DNA from 4 places in the Streptomyces sp. MB09-02B genome. Region 1 is predicted to be linked to each of the others. Evidence: riboswitches for the same ligand, from Rfam matches in the RefSeq annotation. Region 1 holds a riboswitch; each other region holds the start of a gene.

Region 1 (4,161 bases):
ACGCCACCGAGGAGCGCGGCGAGGTCTACGGCTGCGCCCTGGGCTGGTCGGGTTCCTGGCGGATCGCGGTGGCCCAACTCCCGGACGCGCGCGTACAGATCACCGGGGGCGCCGGCTACGACGAGTCCGGACTGCTGAGGCTGGAGACGGGTGGGACGTTCACCACGCCTGTCTTCGCCGGCCTGTGGAGCGATGGTGGCCTCGGCGGGGCGAGCCGCGCCTGGCACGCGTACCAGAGGGCGTACGTCATCCCGGACGCGGACCAGGACCGGCCGGTGCTCTTCAACTCCTGGGAGGCCACCGAGTTCGACATCTCCGAGGAGCAGCAGGGGGCCCTCGCGCGGCGGGCGGCGGCCATCGGGGTCGAGCTGTTCGTGGTGGACGACGGCTGGTTCGGGGCGCGGACCAGCGACCGGGCCGGCCTCGGCGACTGGACGCCCAACCCGGACCGTTTCCCGAAGGGGCTCGGGCCGCTCGCCGACTATGTGCACGCCCTGGGGATGCAGTTCGGCATCTGGGTCGAGCCGGAAATGGTCAATCCGGACAGTGAGCTGTACCGGGCGCACCCCGAATGGGCACAGTTTCAAACGGGGCGGAAGCGGACGGAACTGCGCAATCAGCTCGTGCTCAATCTCGCGCGCGAGGATGTCCAGGAATACCTCTGGCAGCGGCTCGACACCCTCCTGTCCAGCGCCCCGATCGATTATGTGAAGTGGGACTTCAACCGCTGCTTCACCGACGCCGGCTGGCCCGGTGAGCCCTATCCGCAGAAGCTGTGGGTCGAGCACGTGCACGCCTTCTACGCCCTGCTGGACCGGCTGCGGGCCGCGCACCCCGGGGTCGCGTTCGAGTCGTGCTCGGGTGGTGGCGGCCGAGTGGACCTCGGGGTCATGGCGCGGACGGACCAGGTGTGGACCTCCGACAACACCGACCCGCTCGACCGGCTCGCCATCCAACACGGCTTCAGTCAGATCCATCCGGCCCGGAGCATGGCGGCGTGGGTCACCGACAGCCCGAACAACCAGCTCAACGGGCGGGTCAGCTCGCTGCGGTTCCGGTTCGTCAGTGCCATGGCCGGCGTGCTCGGCGTGGGCGGCGACCTCACCGAGTGGAGCGAGGAGGAGCTTGCCGAGGCCCGGGAGTGGGTGGAGCTGTACAAGGAGATCCGGCCGGTCGTGCAGCGCGGCGACCTGTACCGGCTGCGGCCGCCGACGGGAGGGCTGAGCGCCGTGCAGTACGTCCACGGTGACGAGGTCGTCGTCCTCGCCTGGCTCCAGGCCCAGCACTACGGAGAGCCGCTCGCCCCGCTCCGGCTGCGCGGGCTGGATCCGACGGAGTCGTATGAGTGCCGCGAAACGGGCGAAACGTACCGAGGTGCCGTGCTGGCGCATCACGGATTGCCGACGCGGCTACGTGGCGACTTCGATGCGGCAATTATCCGTCTGCGACGCACTTGAGTGATCTGTCCGAAATGAAGCAATAATTCCAACAAGCCCTGGAATAAAGCCTACTGGGCCGTAGGGGCGTGAGCAGCGTCATATTCGTGACGTTCCGTTGCCGTCATGTCCACGTAATTCGCGCTGATTTCCAGGGAGGTTGGAATACGCGCTAGACCAGTCTTTTACGGAGCGTGATGGTGAATTGAGGTAAGGATCAGGGTGCAAGACGCACAGGAAGTCCCAATGGTTGTCTCTGTGGGCACAAGTCGCTTACGTTCGGCGTCAATCCGGACGGACGCCCAATCCTGCCGCCGACCGGAGCCGCGTACCGACCCGATCCACGGCAGGAGCGGGGGACCCACAGGAACCACCGCCTGTTCCGGTCTCCGGAACGGCTAGGGGTAAAGCCGTGCACCAGCACGGCCGGACATCTCCAGTCCGCACCCGACAGCTCACCTCGCAGGCGCCGGAGAGGAATTCGCCATGCCCGCGAAGGGTAAGCACCGCCGTCCGAAGTCCCAGCGCTTCACCCGCTCGATAGCCGCCGCCGGGACCGGTGGCGCGGCGCTCGCGCTGCCGCTGATCGGAGCCGCCGGCGCCCACGCCGCGACCCCGAGCGCCACCGTTTCCGGTGTCTCCGAGAAGGCGACCACGATCGCCGCCGAGAAGGCGGCGGCCGAGGCGGGCGCCCGGATCGAGCAGGCCGAGAAGGCCGCTCAGGCGGAGAAGACCGCCGGCAAGAAGGCGGCTCCCAAGACCTACTCGGTCAAGGTCGGCGACTACCTCGCGAAGATCGCGGACGAGCAGGACGTCGAGGGTGGCTGGAAGCGGCTGTACTCGGACAACCGTGCGGCGATCGGCTCCGACCCCTCGCTCATCCACCCGGGGCTGAAGCTGTCCATCGGTGAGAGGGCCGCGTCGAGCGAGACGTCGCGCTCCTCGTCCAAGCCGCAGCTGTCGCAGTCCTCGAAGCCCGCCGAGTCTTCCACGCCGTCCCAGCCCTCGAAGCCCTCCGGTTCCGCGAAGCAGGAGTCGAAGGACACCCAGGCGTCTACCTCCACGGCGAGCGGCCAGTCCTCGTCGTCCAACGCCTCCGGCTTCAGCCGGCCCATCCTGAGCGGGACCGTCGGTACCGCGTACAAGACCGCCGGCAGCATGTGGTCCAGCGGTTACCACACGGGCGTCGACTTCGTGGCCCCGACCGGGACCAGCCTCAAGGCCGTGGGCGCGGGCACCGTCGTCTCGGCCGGCTGGGGCGGCGCGTACGGCAACCAGGTCGTCGTCAAGCTCGCCGACGGCTACTACGCCCAGTACGCGCACCTGTCCTCGATCTCCGTCTCCGCCGGTCAGTCCGTGAGCGGCGGCCAGCAGATAGGCCTCTCGGGCGCGACCGGCAACGTCACCGGACCGCACCTCCACTTCGAGATCCGCACCAGCCCCAACTACGGCGCGGACATCGACCCGCTGGCGTACCTCCGCTCGAAGGGCGTCGGCATCTGATCCACGCCGCCGCACCCGTCGAAGGCCGGACCCCACCATGACCGGGGGTCCGGCCTTCGACGTTTTCCGGAAAGCAGGCGGGCGGACCAGGGCCAGGACCAGGACCAGGACAGGGCCAGGACCGGCACCGGGGATTGGGCGGGTGTGGGTGGGGGCGGGCCGTGGTGACTTCGTGATCACCGCGTTGCGGTCGTGTGGCATGGCTGATCGACGTCTCGACAGACGTGCGGGCGCGAGGCCACAGTGATCCCTGCAAGCGCTTTCTGCACCATGGACCCCTACGGCCCTACTGCCCCTACTGCGCCTACCGCCCCTTCTGCACAAGGAGCGCCGGCGCGTGCCGCACGTCACCGAGAACAAGGAGCGTCGTATGACCACCCGTAGAGCGTTCGGAGCGCTCGCCGCCGGTGCCGCCCTCGCGGCCGTCGCCCCGGCGGGAACCGCGTCCGCCCGTACGCCCCGGCGGCGCGGCCGGCTGATCGCCGCCGACGACTTTCGGCACGGACTCGGGCAGTGGGCCGCGGAGTTGGAGCGGGGCGGGACGGTCACGGCCTCGCGCGGTGTGCTGGAGGTCGACGTACCGGCCGGGGCCACGCTCTGGTTCAGGCGCGAGCTGGCAGGGCCGTACGTCATCGCGTACACGGCCACACCGGTATCGGCGGGCGGGGTCAACGACCGGGTGTCCGATCTGAACAACTTCTGGAACGCCGTCGACGTGCGCTCGCCCGATGACCTCTTCGCCACCCCGCGAGGGGGCGCGCTCGCCGAGTACGACCATCTGAAGACGTACTACGTCGGGTACGGGGCCAACACCAACACGACGACGCGCATGCGGCGCTACGTGGGTGAGGCGGGGGTGCGGCCGTTGCTCTACGACTACACCGAGCCGCTGCTCGTCGCGAACGAGCCGCATCGCGTGCGGATCGTCTCGGACGGGTCGAAGGTCCAGTGGTGGAACAACGACCGGCTCGTGTTCGACCACCGTGATCCCGAGCCGTACACGCGGGGGCACTTCGCCTTCCGGACCACCTGGAGCCACTTCCGCATCGAGGACTTCCGGGTGTGGAGGCTCCACTGACGGGGCCTGGCTATTCCGGATTGACCAACACTTGACACGTGGTCTATCTCACCGTCCGTCAAGCCCTTATTACGGTCGCGTAGGTCACACGCGAAGGTGAATCATGGCCCGATGTGACAGACGATTCGAATGGCAGCAGAGCAA
Region 2 (4,161 bases), on a different contig from region 1:
GGGCGTTGGCGGAGCCCTCCTCGATGCCGCGGGCGAGACGCTCGGGGTTGGTGACGAAGAGGTCGTCGCCGACGATCTGGACCTTGTCGCCCAGCTTCTCGGTGATGGTGTTCCAGCCCGCCCAGTCGTCCTCGAACAGCGGGTCCTCGATGGAGACGAGCGGGTACGACGCGACGAGGTCGGCGTAGTACTCCGTCATCTCGGCGGCGGAGCGCTCCTTGCCCTCGAAGGTGTAGACGCCGTCCTTGTAGAACTCGGAGGCGGCGACGTCGAGGGCGAGGGCGATCTGCTCGCCGGGGGTGTAACCGGCCTCCTTGATGGCCTCCAGGATGAGGTCCAGGGCGGCGCGGTTGGACTCCAGGTTCGGGGCGAAGCCGCCCTCGTCGCCGAGGCCGGTGGACAGGCCCTTGGTCTTCAGCACCTTCTTGAGGGTGTGGTAGACCTCGGCGCCCCAGCGCAGGGCCTCGGAGAAGGACTCCGCGCCGATGGGGGCGATCATGAACTCCTGGATGTCCACGTTGGAGTCGGCGTGCGAGCCGCCGTTCAGGATGTTCATCATCGGAACGGGCAGCAGGTGCGCGTTCGGGCCGCCCAGGTAGCGGAAGAGCGGGAGGTCGCTGGCCTCGGAGGCGGCGTGGGCGACGGCGAGGGAGACGCCGAGGATGGCGTTGGCGCCGAGGGAGCCCTTGTTGTCGGTGGCGTCCAGGTCGAACATCGCCTGGTCGATGAGGCGCTGCTCGGTGGCGTCGTAGCCGACGAGCTCCGGGCCGATCTGCTCGATCACGGCGAGGACGGCCTTCTCGACGCCCTTGCCGAGGTAGCGGTTGGGGTCGCCGTCACGCAGCTCGATGGCTTCGAAGGCACCGGTGGAGGCGCCGGACGGAACGGCGGCACGACCCGTGCTGCCGTCGTCGAGGCCGACCTCGACCTCGACGGTGGGGTTGCCTCGTGAGTCGAGGATTTCCCGGGCTACGACGACGTCGATGGACGGCACGAGCATCTCCTTCATGGGATGTGACGCGGAAGTGCGGGGCCCGCGGGCCTTGCGACTAGAGCCTAACCGCCCCGGGCTCGTCGGCAGCCGACCGACCGTCCCGTGGACAGAGAGACCGTACCCATTGTTCCAGCGCGGAACAAAGGGGGGCGGGCCAGAAAGTGAACAGAAGGAAGAGAAGGAAGAGGCGGGCATGAAAAACCCCGCCCCGGTGCGTACGGGGGAATGCGCACCGGAGCGGGGAGCCCGTGGGGACGGGGGGACGGCCCTCACGAGGTCTTCACTATGGAGGACACGGATGTGAGCGGGCTGTGGTTCAGCTGGGAAGCGGCCCGAATTTCTCGGCCCAGCCGAACCCGCCCCGCCTGCCCGGCCGTGGGGGCGGCCGTGGGGCGGCAGGCGCGTGGTGGCCGTCGCCGGCGCCGGGGGTCAGCTCAGGTGGAGCTGCTGGCCCGGGTAGATGAAGTCGGCGTCGTCGATGATGTCCTTGTTCAGCTCGAAGAGCTTCTCCCAGCCACCCTTGACGTTCTTCTTCTCGGCGATGGCGCTGAGGGTGTCGCCGCTGACGACCTTGTACTCGCCGTCGCCCTTCTTGACCTTCTTGCCGGTCGGGGTCTCGACGGTGGCACGCTCGGAGGAGCGGGAGGCGCGGGTGTCCTCGGTGCTCTTCTTGGTGCTCTCCTGGGTGTTCTGCTGCGCGGAGCCGGAGTTCGAGGAGCCGGAGGAGGCGGCGGCGCCGTCGTACGCGGCACCGGACAGGCCCTTGCCGCAGACCGGCCAGGCACCCTTGCCCTGGCCCGCGAGGACCTTCTCGGCGATCTCGATCTGCTGCGCCTTGGTGGCCTGGTCGGCGGTGGAGGCGTACTTCGTGCCGCCGTAGCCGGCCCAGGTGGAGGCCGAGAACTGCAGGCCGCCGTAGTAGCCGTTGCCGGTGTTGATGGACCAGTTGCCGCCGGACTCGCACTGGGCGACGGTGTCCCACTCGGAGGCGGTGGCGGCGGAGGCGCTGCCGGCGGCCATCAGCGGGGCGGCGACCGCCGCGGCGCCGGTGACACCGGCGACGGCGATGGCGCGAGCGGCCTTGGACGGACGACGGTGCTTGCCCTTGCTGGAAAACAGCATGGAGAGATCCCCTCACCGACGCCTGCGAGGTGAGCTGTCGGGTTCGGGCCGGTTGAGTTGCCCGGCCGCGCCCGCTCGCCTCTCGGCTCACGTCGCGCGGCTTCACCCCGAGCCGGTTCCGGACGTGCGCCCCCGAAGGGCCGCAACCACCGGACCCGGCACTTACCTTGGGTCCCCCGCTCCTGCCTACGGCGCTTGACGCGACGACTGTTCCTTGCGGCCGTTGGCAGGATTCGGCGTACCGACCGCAGGGGCCCGCTGTGGCGAGCGGTCACGACCGTAAACACGTGATTGCCCGAATTTCAAAGACGATCAGGGGGTCTGTGATTCATCTCCCACGGAGATCAAAACGGGCATTCAGGGGCGAACAGTGACCCGAACTCTCGCTACTTTTCGCCCGTTTCGGCACCGACTTCGAGGGTCTGACCGGGAAGGATAAGGTCCGGGTCAGTTCCGACCGTGCTCTCGTTCTCGGCGTACAGCTCGCGCCACCCGCCGGTCAGGTCCAGCGAGTTGGCGATCCGCGTCAGGCTGTCGCCCGCGCGGACGGTGTACGCGCCGTCCACGGCCTCCCGGGCCGCGTCGCCGCCACGGGAGGCGTGACGGCCGGAGGGGGTGGAGTCGGCGGCGCGGGAGCCCTCGGCCGCGTCCGTGCCGCCCTCCGCCTCGGCTGCGGCGCCCTCGTCGGCACTGGCGCCGCGATGGCGACCCGTGCCGCTCTCGCTCTCGTCGACCGAAGAGTCATCACTCTGTGGCGACTTGTCCGATTTTGCGCCCTCGGGGTCCGCGGAGCCGTCCGAGTCGGAGCCGGCACCCGTGCCGGCCTTGGCCTTATTGGACCCTTCTGCGGCATCGGAGGTCGAGTCACCCGACGCGCCGGAGTCGACCGAGTCGACGGACTTGGCCGAGTCGGTCTCGTCGGCATCACCGACATCACCGGTCTTATCAGCCTTATCGGCCGAAGTGGATGAATCAGACGAATCTGACGAACTCGAAGCATCGGAAGAATCAGATGAATTGCCCGACTTCGTCGAGTCATCCGCGATGCCCGTGTTCACGTCGGCCGAACCGGAGTCGCCGCCAAGGTTGTGGAGCAGGCCGCAGGTGGCCCATACGCCGACGCCCTGGTCGGCGAGCACCTTCTCGGCGACGGCTATCTGCTGCGAACGGCTGGCCTGGTCGGCGCTCGTCGCGTAGTCGAGGCCTCCGTACTTCTCCCAGTTCGCCTGGGTGAGCTGGAGGCCGCCGTAGCGTCCGTTCCCGGTGTCCGCGCTCCAGAAGCCACCGCTCTCGCACTCCGCCACCTGGTCCCAGGTGGTTCCGTCGGCCGCGCTCGCGCCGGTGGCGCCGAGCAGGGGGATCGCGATGGCCGAGCCGGTCACTCCGGCCGCGACGAGGAGGGCGGGTGCCTGACGGGGGCGACGGTGACGACCGTTCCCGGAGAGCATGCGGTTGCCTTTCACACGACAGCAGTGACCCGTGCGAAGGGTGTGGGGTGACCCCTTCGCACTGACGTGTGAACGTAGCGGCAGTCGATCAGTTGTCACAAGTTAATGCAGCGCGGATCACGTGAAGATCACGGACTTGAGGGAGTGTCACTTTCCTACGCGGAATGCGGTAGTGCTACGGGCTGCCCGGGTACTACTACGTACCGTTCACGAGCCGCCTTCGGATCGCCCACGCGGGGTGAATTCCACCGGAAGCGTGCGCAATCCCCGCATGATGAGCCCTCCCCGCCATCTCAAATCCGTTGATTCCACCGCGAGTCGAAGGTCGGGGAGACGGGTGAGGAGCGTCGCCAGCGCGGTCTGGCCTTCGAGGCGGGCGAGGGGGGCGCCGAGACAGTAGTGGATGCCGTGGCCGTAGCCGAGGTGTTGGTTGTCACGGCGGGAGAGGTCGAGGGTGTCGGGGTCCGCGAAGCGGGCCGGGTCGCGGTCGGCCGCCGCGAGGACGACGAGGACGGGGTCGCCGGCGGCGATGTCCTGCCCGCCGAGGGTGAGGGGCTCGGTCGCGAAGCGCCAGGTGGCGAGTTCGACGGGGCCGTC
Region 3 (4,161 bases), on a different contig from region 1:
GGCGAAGTGACCGAGCTCGCGACCATGGACTTCCACCCGCAGCCCCAGGCCGGCGAGGCCAGGCCCTGGGCGTTCCCGGCGCCCGAGCGCGGCACCCTGGACAACGGCATGACCGTGTTGCGTTGCCACCGCCCCGGCCAGCAGGTCGTCGCCGTCGAGGTGCTCCTCGACGCGCCCCTGGACGCCGAGCCCGCCGGCATCGAGGGTGTCGCCACCATCATGACCAGGGCCTTCTCCGAGGGCACCGACAAGCACACGGCCGAGGAGTTCGCCGCCGAGCTGGAGCGGTGCGGCGCCACCCTCGACTCGCACGCCGACCACCCCGGCGTACGCCTGTCCCTCGAAGTGCCGGTGTCGCGACTGGAGAAGGCCCTCGGCCTCCTCGCCGACGCCCTGCGGGCCCCCGCGTTCGAGGACGCCGAGATCGAGCGGCTGGTGGCCAACCGGCTCGACGAGATCCCGCACGAGACGGCCAACCCGGGCCGCCGGGCCGCCAAGGAGCTCTCCAAGCAGCTGTTCCCGGCCACCTCCCGTATGTCACGGCCCCGCCAGGGCACCGAGGAGACCGTCGAGGGCATCGACTCCGCGGCCGTACGCGCCTTCTACGAGCGGCACGTGCGCCCCGCGACGGCCACCGCCGTGGTCGTGGGCGACCTCACGGGGGTCGACCTCGACGCGCTGCTCGGCGACACCCTGGGCGCCTGGACCGGCTCGCCGGCCGCGCCGCGACCCGTGCCATCGGTGAGCGCCGACGACACCGGGCGCGTGATCATCGTGGACCGCCCCGGTTCCGTGCAGACCCAGTTGCTCATCGGCCGGGTGGGCGCCGACCGGCACGACCGTGTGTGGCCGGCGCAGGTGCTCGGCACCTACTGCCTCGGCGGCACCCTCACCTCGCGCCTGGACCGCGTCCTGCGCGAGGAGAAGGGCTACACCTACGGCGTGCGGGCGTTCGGCCAGGTGCTGCGGGCCGCGCCCGACGGTTCGGGCATCGCGATGCTCGCCGTCAGCGGCTCCGTCGACACCCCCAACACCGGGCCGGCGCTGGACGACCTGTGGACGGTGCTGCGCACCCTCGCCGCCGAGGGCCTGACCGACGCCGAACGCGACATCGCGGTGCAGAACCTCGTCGGGGTCGCCCCGCTCAAGTTCGAGACGGCCGCGGCCGTGGCGAGCACGCTGGCCGACCAGGTCGAGCAGTACCTGCCGGACGACTACCAGTCGACGCTGTACCGCCAACTCGCCGCCACCGGCACCGTGGAGGCCACCGCGGCGGCCGCGAGCGCCTTCCCGGTGGACCGTCTGGTGACCGTTCTCGTCGGGGACGCCGCGCAGATCGAGGAGCCGGTCAGGGCCCTCGGAATCGGTGAAGTCACCGTCGTCCCGGCCGAGTAGGGGAACGACCGTACGGACGCGTGTCAGTGGGCCCTGGTGACGGAAGAGTCACCAGGGCCCCTGTTTGTCCGTATTGATGGCGGAGGTTGTGTGTCTGACCTGTGGCGTAGTTAACAAATCCTGTGATCCGTTTGTTATTTCGAAGACGGCCCACTTAGCGTCAGTCCGGCTGTTCGTCAGAAGTTCGCCGCAGCCGCGGCACCGGACAGTCATCGCCGAGTCCCCATGGCGCGAGCCAGGGGAGCCGGGGACCCACCGAAGTCCCTGGGGTGAATCGGGTGCCCTTCGCGAGCGACGCGAAACGAGGGGTAGCCGTAGGAGACCTTCCTGCTCCGAACCCGTCAGCTAACCCGGTAGGCGAGAAGGAAGGAAAGGACCAGCCACTTCATGGCGTTCACCCGCGCCCCCGGGAAGCACCGCCGTCCCAGCCGTGTGCAGCGCACGACCACGAGGAACGTGGGCGTGGCCGCTCTCACCACCACCGGTGTCTTCGGTACCCTCGCCGGCCCCGCGCTCGCAGCGGAGGAGCCCGCCGTCGAGCAGACCGGTCTGAACCAGATCATCACCCTCGGCGACACGGTCGCCGACCAGGTCGACGCCCAGGCCGCCGCCCAGGAGCAGGCCGCCGAGGTGGCCGCCGTCAAGAAGAAGGCGCAGGAGGAGGCCAGGAAGGCCGCCGCCGAGAAGGCCGAGCAGGAACGTGCCGCCGCCAAGGAGCGCGAGGAGATCAAGGCCCGTGCCGCACGCGCGGCCGAGCGCGAGCGCCTCAACGCCTACGTCGCCCCCATCAGCGGCTCCTACATCTCCACCGGCTACAAGGCCGGCGGCGCCGTCTGGTCCTCCGGCAGCCACACCGGCGTCGACTTCCACGCCGCCTCCGGCACCGCCGTCCTCGCGGTCGGATCCGGCACCGTCGTCGAGGCGGGCTGGGGCGGTGCCTACGGCAACAACATCGTCATCAAGATGAACGACGGCACGTACACCCAGTACGGCCACCTGTCGTCCATCGGCGTCTCCGTCGGCCAGACGGTCACCCCCGGCCAGCAGATAGGCCTCTCCGGGGCGACCGGCAACGTCACCGGGGCGCACCTGCACTTCGAGGCCCGGTCGACCGCCGAGTACGGCTCGGACATCGACCCCGCCGCGTACCTGCGCTCGCACGGCGTGAACGTCTGACGCGCACCCACGCTTCCTGGAGGCCCCGGCTCACCGAGCCGGGGCTTTCCTCGTTCTACGAACCACCTTGTGACGCACCTCCTGTCCAAAAAATATCCCTGGATTCCGGTCCGCCATCGGAAATTCCGCTCCGCTGCAATAGAGTCGCTGGAACACACGTCAATCATCGACGTTTCACGGGGATTAAGGCGGAGGTCGGTCATGCGTATTCCGGCGCACTCGGTATGCACGGCGATCCGTGATGACATCGTCGCGGGTGTCTACGAGCGCGGCAGCCGGCTCACCGAGGAACTGCTCGCCCGCCGCTACGGCGTCAGCCGGGTGCCCGTGCGCGAGGCGCTGCGCACGCTGGAGGCCGAGGGCTTCGTGGTGACCCGCCGGCACGCGGGCGCGTGCGTCGCCGAGCCGACCGAGCAGGAGGCCGCCGACCTGCTGGAGATGCGCATGCTGCTGGAGCCCCTGGGCGCCGCCCGCGCCGCGCAGCGCCGTACGGAGGCGCACCTCAAGGTGTTGCGGGGTCTGGTCAGGCTGGGCCAGGAGCGGGCCAGGAGGGGCAACAGCGAGGATCTGCGCTCCCTGGGCGGCTGGTTCCACGAGACGCTCGCACAGGCCTCGGGCAGCCCCGCCCTGACCTCGACACTCGGCCAGCTGCGGCACAAGATCGCCTGGATGTACGCGGTCGAGGCGCCCTCCGACCCCGTGGAGTCCTGGGCGGAGCACGGCGGCATCGTGGACGCGGTCGCGCGCGGCGACAGCGACCGGGCCCGGACGATCACGTCCCTGCACACCGAGCGGGCCACCGCCGCGCACCGGCTCCGCTTTCCGGCCGGGCCCGGCGGGGCGGAGCGCCCGGAGCGTGTGAGGACTTCGCAACACCCCGTAAACATGCAGAGCCTGCGGCATTAACACGGGCGCCGTATACAAAGAGGGAAGAATTCCGAGGGGCATTTTTCCTGCTGCCCGCACAACGGAAACCGGATGTAAATGCGAAGGGCCCGCCCGATAAATCGGACGAGCCCTTCGGTGTGTGCGCGGGGCGGCTTTTTCAGGCCTTTCCGCTTCGGTTACCCGGTCGCTCAGACCGTCTCGGGGAGTTCTTCGAGCCCCTCGGCGACGAGCTTCGCCAGACGGTCGAGCGCGGCGTCCGCGCCGTCGGCGTCGGAGGCGAGCACGATCTCCTCGCCGCCCTGGGCGCCGAGGCCCAGGACCGCGAGCATGGAGGCCGCGTTGACGGGGTTGCCGTCGGCCTTGGCGATCGTCACGGGGATACCGGAGGCCGTGGTGGCCCGGACGAAGATGGATGCGGGTCGGGCGTGGAGGCCCTCGGCCCAGCCGACGTTGACGCGGCGCTCAGCCATGTGATGCTGCCCTTCAGGTGTCTCGGGTGCTGCAAGAGAGGTCTAGACCGGGTTGTCTAGACCAGTTTCCCATAGGGGGCGACGCACCGGAACGGGGCCCACGGCCTGACCACGAACCGGCTGTCACGCCTCTGTTGTGCTTCTGTTGTGCGTCCCCAGACTGCCCCGCGCCGTTGTCGGACGCGAGCCGTACTCTGGGGCCCATGCAGACCTCGTCGGACCGGCACGAGTA
Region 4 (4,161 bases), on a different contig from region 1:
TGCGGGAAGCTGATCTTCTCCCGCTGGGAGAGGGCGTCGATCATCGCCTCGGCCCGGTCGCCGATACCGCGCTTGGGCACGTTGAGGATGCGGCGCAGCGGGACGGAGTCCTCCGGGTTCGCCAGGACCCGCAGATACGCGAGGACGTCCCGGACCTCCTTGCGCTCGTAGAAGCGGACGCCGCCGACGACCTTGTAGGGCAGGCCGACGCGGATGAACACCTCTTCGAAGACGCGGGACTGGGCGTTCGTCCGGTAGAAGACGGCGACGTCGCCGGCCTTCGCGTCGCCCGCGTCCGTGAGGCGGTCTATCTCGTCGGCGACGAACTGGGCCTCGTCGTGCTCGGTGTCGGCGACATAGCCGGTGATCTGCGCGCCCGCGCCCGCGTTGGTCCACAGGTTCTTCGGGCGGCGGGACTCGTTGCGCTCGATGACCGCGTTGGCCGCGCTCAGGATGGTCTGCGTGGAACGGTAGTTCTGCTCCAGCAGGATCGTGGTCGCGTTCGGGTAGTCCTCCTCGAACTGGAGGATGTTGCGGATGGTCGCGCCGCGGAAGGCGTAGATCGACTGGTCCGCGTCACCCACGACGCACAGCTCGGCCGGAGGCACGTCCCACTCGTTGGGCGGTACGTCGACCGGGTGCTCGGAGGTGCCGACCAGCTCTCTGACCAGGGCGTACTGGGCGTGGTTGGTGTCCTGGTACTCATCGACGAGGACATGACGGAAGCGACGGCGGTAGTGCTCGGCGACGTCCGGGAAGGCGCGCAGCAGATTGACCGTCGTCATGATCAGGTCGTCGAAGTCCAGCGCGTTCGCCTCGCGGAGGCGGGACTGGTAGAGCGCGTAGGCCTGGGCGAGGGTCTTCTCGAAGCCGTCGGCGGCCTGGGCGGCGAAGTCCTCCTCGTCGATCAGCTCGTTCTTCAGGTTCGAGATCTTGGCGCTGAAGGACTTGGGCGGGAAGCGCTTCGGGTCGAGGTCCAGATCACGGCAGACGAGCGCCATCAGCCGCTTGCTGTCGGCGGCGTCGTAGATCGAGAAGGAGGACGTGAAGCCGAGCTTCTTCGACTCGCGCCGCAGGATCCGGACGCACGCGCTGTGGAAGGTCATGACCCACATCGCGTGCGCGCGCGGGCCGACGAGCTGCTCGACGCGCTCCTTCATCTCACCGGCGGCCTTGTTGGTGAAGGTGATCGCGAGGATCTGGCCCGGGTGGACCTGCCGCTCGCCGAGCAGGTGGGCGATGCGGTGGGTGAGCACGCGGGTCTTGCCGGAACCCGCGCCGGCGACGATGAGCAGGGGGGATCCGGCGTGCACCACGGCCGCGCGCTGGTTCTCGTTCAGCCCGTCCAGGAGGGCCGCCGCGTCGATGGCCGGGCGCGGGGCGCCGCCCCGGTAGTACTCGTCCCGGTCCGGTGGCACGTCGAACTTCCCGCCGAACAGATCGTCCGGAAGCGGCTCCGGTACGTGGTCGTCCTCGGGCGGTGGCGGGGGCTCCTCCGCGTGGCCGCGGGGGGCCTGGAGGTCCGCCAGGAAGCTGTCGTCAAAGAGGCTGCTCATCGCTCTCCGAGTCTAGGCGCCCCCACTGACAGCGAGGGGCCGCCCCGGGAAGTCCACACCCGCCACTCAGCGCGCTCACCTCACGACGGTGAGCGATCGAGCGTACCGCCTGTCGCGCGAAAGAGGCTAAGGTCACGAAAACGTATCGGGCATATCGAACATCAACCTTCACACGGGCCACACGAGTTGGCTAGCTTCTTCTTTAGGTCGTACGACACAACCGGCGAACGTCGCCGGGCCGCACGGCCTCCGCCGAGTCCGGGTACGCCACTTGCGGCGCCGGAGCCGGGGACCCACCGACCTCTGGGGTGAATCGACCCGACCGCCGCTCGCGGCAAGGGTCGTAGGGCAAACCTTCCGAAGCTTGCGCCCGAACCCGACAGCTAACTCGGTAGGCGGACAACGGAAGGAGACGCCGCACCATGGCGCCGCACCGCAAGCCGCGTCCGACCGGCCGGACGCGCGCGGGCATACGCACCCCCGCTCTCGCCACGGCCGCCCTCACCTCCGTGGCCCTGCTCTCCCAGACGGCCACCGCCGCCCCCTCCGGCGACGACAGGCCGAGCCTGGAGGAGGTCGAGAAGAAGGTCGACGACCTCTACCGCCAGGCCGGGTCGGCGACCGAGAACTACAACGCGGCCAAGGAGAGGACGACCAAGCAGAAGAAGAAGGTCGACACCCTCCTCGACGACGTCGCCCAGCGCACGGAGAAACTCAACGAGGCGCGGGAGGAACTGGGTGCGTTCGCGGCGGCCCAGTACCGCACCGGTGCGGCCACCCCCGACCAGGCCTCGCTGCTCCTGGCGGACAACCCGCAGGACTACTTCGACCAGAACCAGCTGATGGACCGCTTGACGGACCGTCAGAAGCAAGCGGTCGACGCGTACGTCACCGAGCAGGCCGACGCGGCGGAGCAGCGCCGGACGGCGAGCGACAGCCTCGAGAAGCTCACCGAGTCGCAGAACGCCCTCAAGACGAGCAAGGCCAAGGTCCAGGCGAAGCTCGCCGAGGCCCGCGAACTGCTCTCCACCCTCACCGCCGAGGAGAAGGCCCGGCTCGCCGCGATCGAACAGCGCGAGCAGGAGGAGGCCGACCGCAAGGCGGAGGAGCTCGCGCGCCAGCAGGCGGCGCAGGCGAGCCAGGAGACCCAGAGCATCCAGGAGACCCCGACCGCCCAGGAGACCCAGGAGGCCCCGGGAGGGACCGCCGGCGGCACGGAGACGTCACCGGGCACCGCCGGGACCACCGCCCCGGTCGAGGACTCCACCTACGCGGCGAAGGCCACCAAGGCTCTGGCCTTCGCCCGCGCGCAGATCGGCAAGCCGTACGTCTGGGGCGCCACCGGACCCGGCTCCTACGACTGCTCCGGCCTCACCTTGGCCGCCTGGAAGGCCGCCGGCGTCGACCTCCCGCGCACCACCTACGACCAGGTCGCGGCGGGCACCACCGTCCCCCTCGCCGACGCCAAGCCGGGTGACCTCGTCTTCTTCTACGACAACATCGGCCACGTCGGCCTGTACATCGGCAACGGCATGATGATCCACGCCCCCAAGCCGGGCACGTACGTCCGCGAGGAGTCGGTCTTCTACGACGGCGAGTCCTCGATCCACAGCGTGGTGCGGCCGGCGTAGCCGGGATCGGCCGGGGCGGGCTCACGGACAGGGTTCGCCTCAGGTCCAGAGCACCGCGATGAAGACGTTCGCGGTGGTCAGCGCGCCCACCAGGGCGAAGAGCGGCTTCTCCACCGGCTCCTCGTCGCGCTTCACATAGACCAGGCCGAGGATCACGATCAGGAGGGCGAGCTTGATGCCGATCTTGATGTTGTTGACGGGCTGGTCGTCGGCCTGGTTGAGGCCGACGAGGAGGGCGCCTGTGACGAGCATGGTGAGGGCGCCGTGCAGCATGGCGGGGACGAAGCGCGCGGTGCCCTGACCCATGACCTTCAGCTGGGTGAGGAAACCACCCAGGAGGGAGGCGATGCCGATGATGTGGAGGGCGACGAGGATGTGGATGAGTACGTCCATGCGCGGAGCCTAATGAGGGGCCCGAGGCCCGCCGGGCACCGGGGCGGGCGCACAAGGGACCGCGAGCGGCACCCCCTGATGATCTTGCATATATGCGCTCCATAGCACCGAGACTCCCCCGGCCGGTCCGAAATCTCCGCATCGGTCATCGCACAGCGTGAAGTCGGCGGCGCCAGGGCCAGATCTCGGTCACATACGGTCACCTCGCAGTCGGTGCACGCCACTTCCGCACAACGCGTTACCGAGCCATCACCGTCAGGTTTAGCGTCCTCCCTCAGGTGACCGGCTCCCCACCGCCGCCCGGGCCAGGGGCGGCAGTCGGCCACCACCGCCGAGAAAGGTCCGGCGGCGCCCCGCTCCCCCTGTGCGGGCCGCCGCCGGACGCGTAACCGCTCCCCCCAAGCGGTCCGTACGGACAGACGATGTTCGTACTGCGGACGGCGGTCGTACGGAGAGGACGTGGACTCCACGTGGCAGCGCACCGCAAGCCCAGACAGCGCTCGCTCGGCGGCCATACGGCCCGCACGGCCGCGACGATCGCCCTCGCGGGCGCGGCGACCGCGACCGGTTTCGACGGCACC

What was found. A riboswitch is a leader RNA that binds a small molecule or an ion and turns the genes downstream of it on or off. The one in region 1 is predicted to bind cyclic di-AMP.
Region 2: it holds a riboswitch for cyclic di-AMP, as region 1 does, so the genes downstream of both, P1P70_RS26935 (transglycosylase family protein) here and P1P70_RS05620 (M23 family metallopeptidase) in region 1, are expected to answer to the same signal.
Region 3: it holds a riboswitch for cyclic di-AMP, as region 1 does, so the genes downstream of both, P1P70_RS11680 (M23 family metallopeptidase) here and P1P70_RS05620 (M23 family metallopeptidase) in region 1, are expected to answer to the same signal.
Region 4: it holds a riboswitch for cyclic di-AMP, as region 1 does, so the genes downstream of both, P1P70_RS17840 (NlpC/P60 family protein) here and P1P70_RS05620 (M23 family metallopeptidase) in region 1, are expected to answer to the same signal.

The regions. Positions count from the first base shown of each region.
Region 1 covers NZ_JARGEE010000021.1:33,581-37,741, forward strand. The annotation lists gene P1P70_RS05615 (alpha-galactosidase) at 1-1,457, shown strand, start outside; cyclic di-AMP (ydaO/yuaA leader) riboswitch at 1,760-1,918, shown strand; gene P1P70_RS05620 (M23 family metallopeptidase) at 1,923-2,939, shown strand; gene P1P70_RS05625 (DUF6250 domain-containing protein) at 3,310-4,017, shown strand; gene P1P70_RS05630 (SGNH/GDSL hydrolase family protein) at 4,161-4,161, shown strand, end outside.
Region 2 covers NZ_JARGEE010000220.1:10,206-14,366, forward strand. The annotation lists gene eno (phosphopyruvate hydratase) at 1-994, opposite strand, end outside; gene P1P70_RS26935 (transglycosylase family protein) at 1,424-2,116, opposite strand; cyclic di-AMP (ydaO/yuaA leader) riboswitch at 2,121-2,320, opposite strand; gene P1P70_RS26940 (transglycosylase family protein) at 2,503-3,564, opposite strand; partial or broken gene P1P70_RS26945 (cytochrome P450 family protein) at 3,772-4,161, opposite strand, start outside.
Region 3 covers NZ_JARGEE010000059.1:18,127-22,287, reverse strand. The annotation lists gene P1P70_RS11690 (pitrilysin family protein) at 1-10, shown strand, start outside; gene P1P70_RS11685 (pitrilysin family protein) at 7-1,395, shown strand; cyclic di-AMP (ydaO/yuaA leader) riboswitch at 1,599-1,770, shown strand; gene P1P70_RS11680 (M23 family metallopeptidase) at 1,783-2,571, shown strand; gene P1P70_RS11675 (GntR family transcriptional regulator) at 2,773-3,477, shown strand; gene P1P70_RS11670 (HPr family phosphocarrier protein) at 3,648-3,929, opposite strand; gene P1P70_RS11665 (GNAT family N-acetyltransferase) at 4,133-4,161, shown strand, end outside.
Region 4 covers NZ_JARGEE010000111.1:17,848-22,008, forward strand. The annotation lists gene pcrA (DNA helicase PcrA) at 1-1,556, opposite strand, end outside; cyclic di-AMP (ydaO/yuaA leader) riboswitch at 1,812-1,970, shown strand; gene P1P70_RS17840 (NlpC/P60 family protein) at 1,979-3,187, shown strand; gene P1P70_RS17845 (hypothetical protein) at 3,227-3,580, opposite strand; gene P1P70_RS17850 (NlpC/P60 family protein) at 4,051-4,161, shown strand, end outside.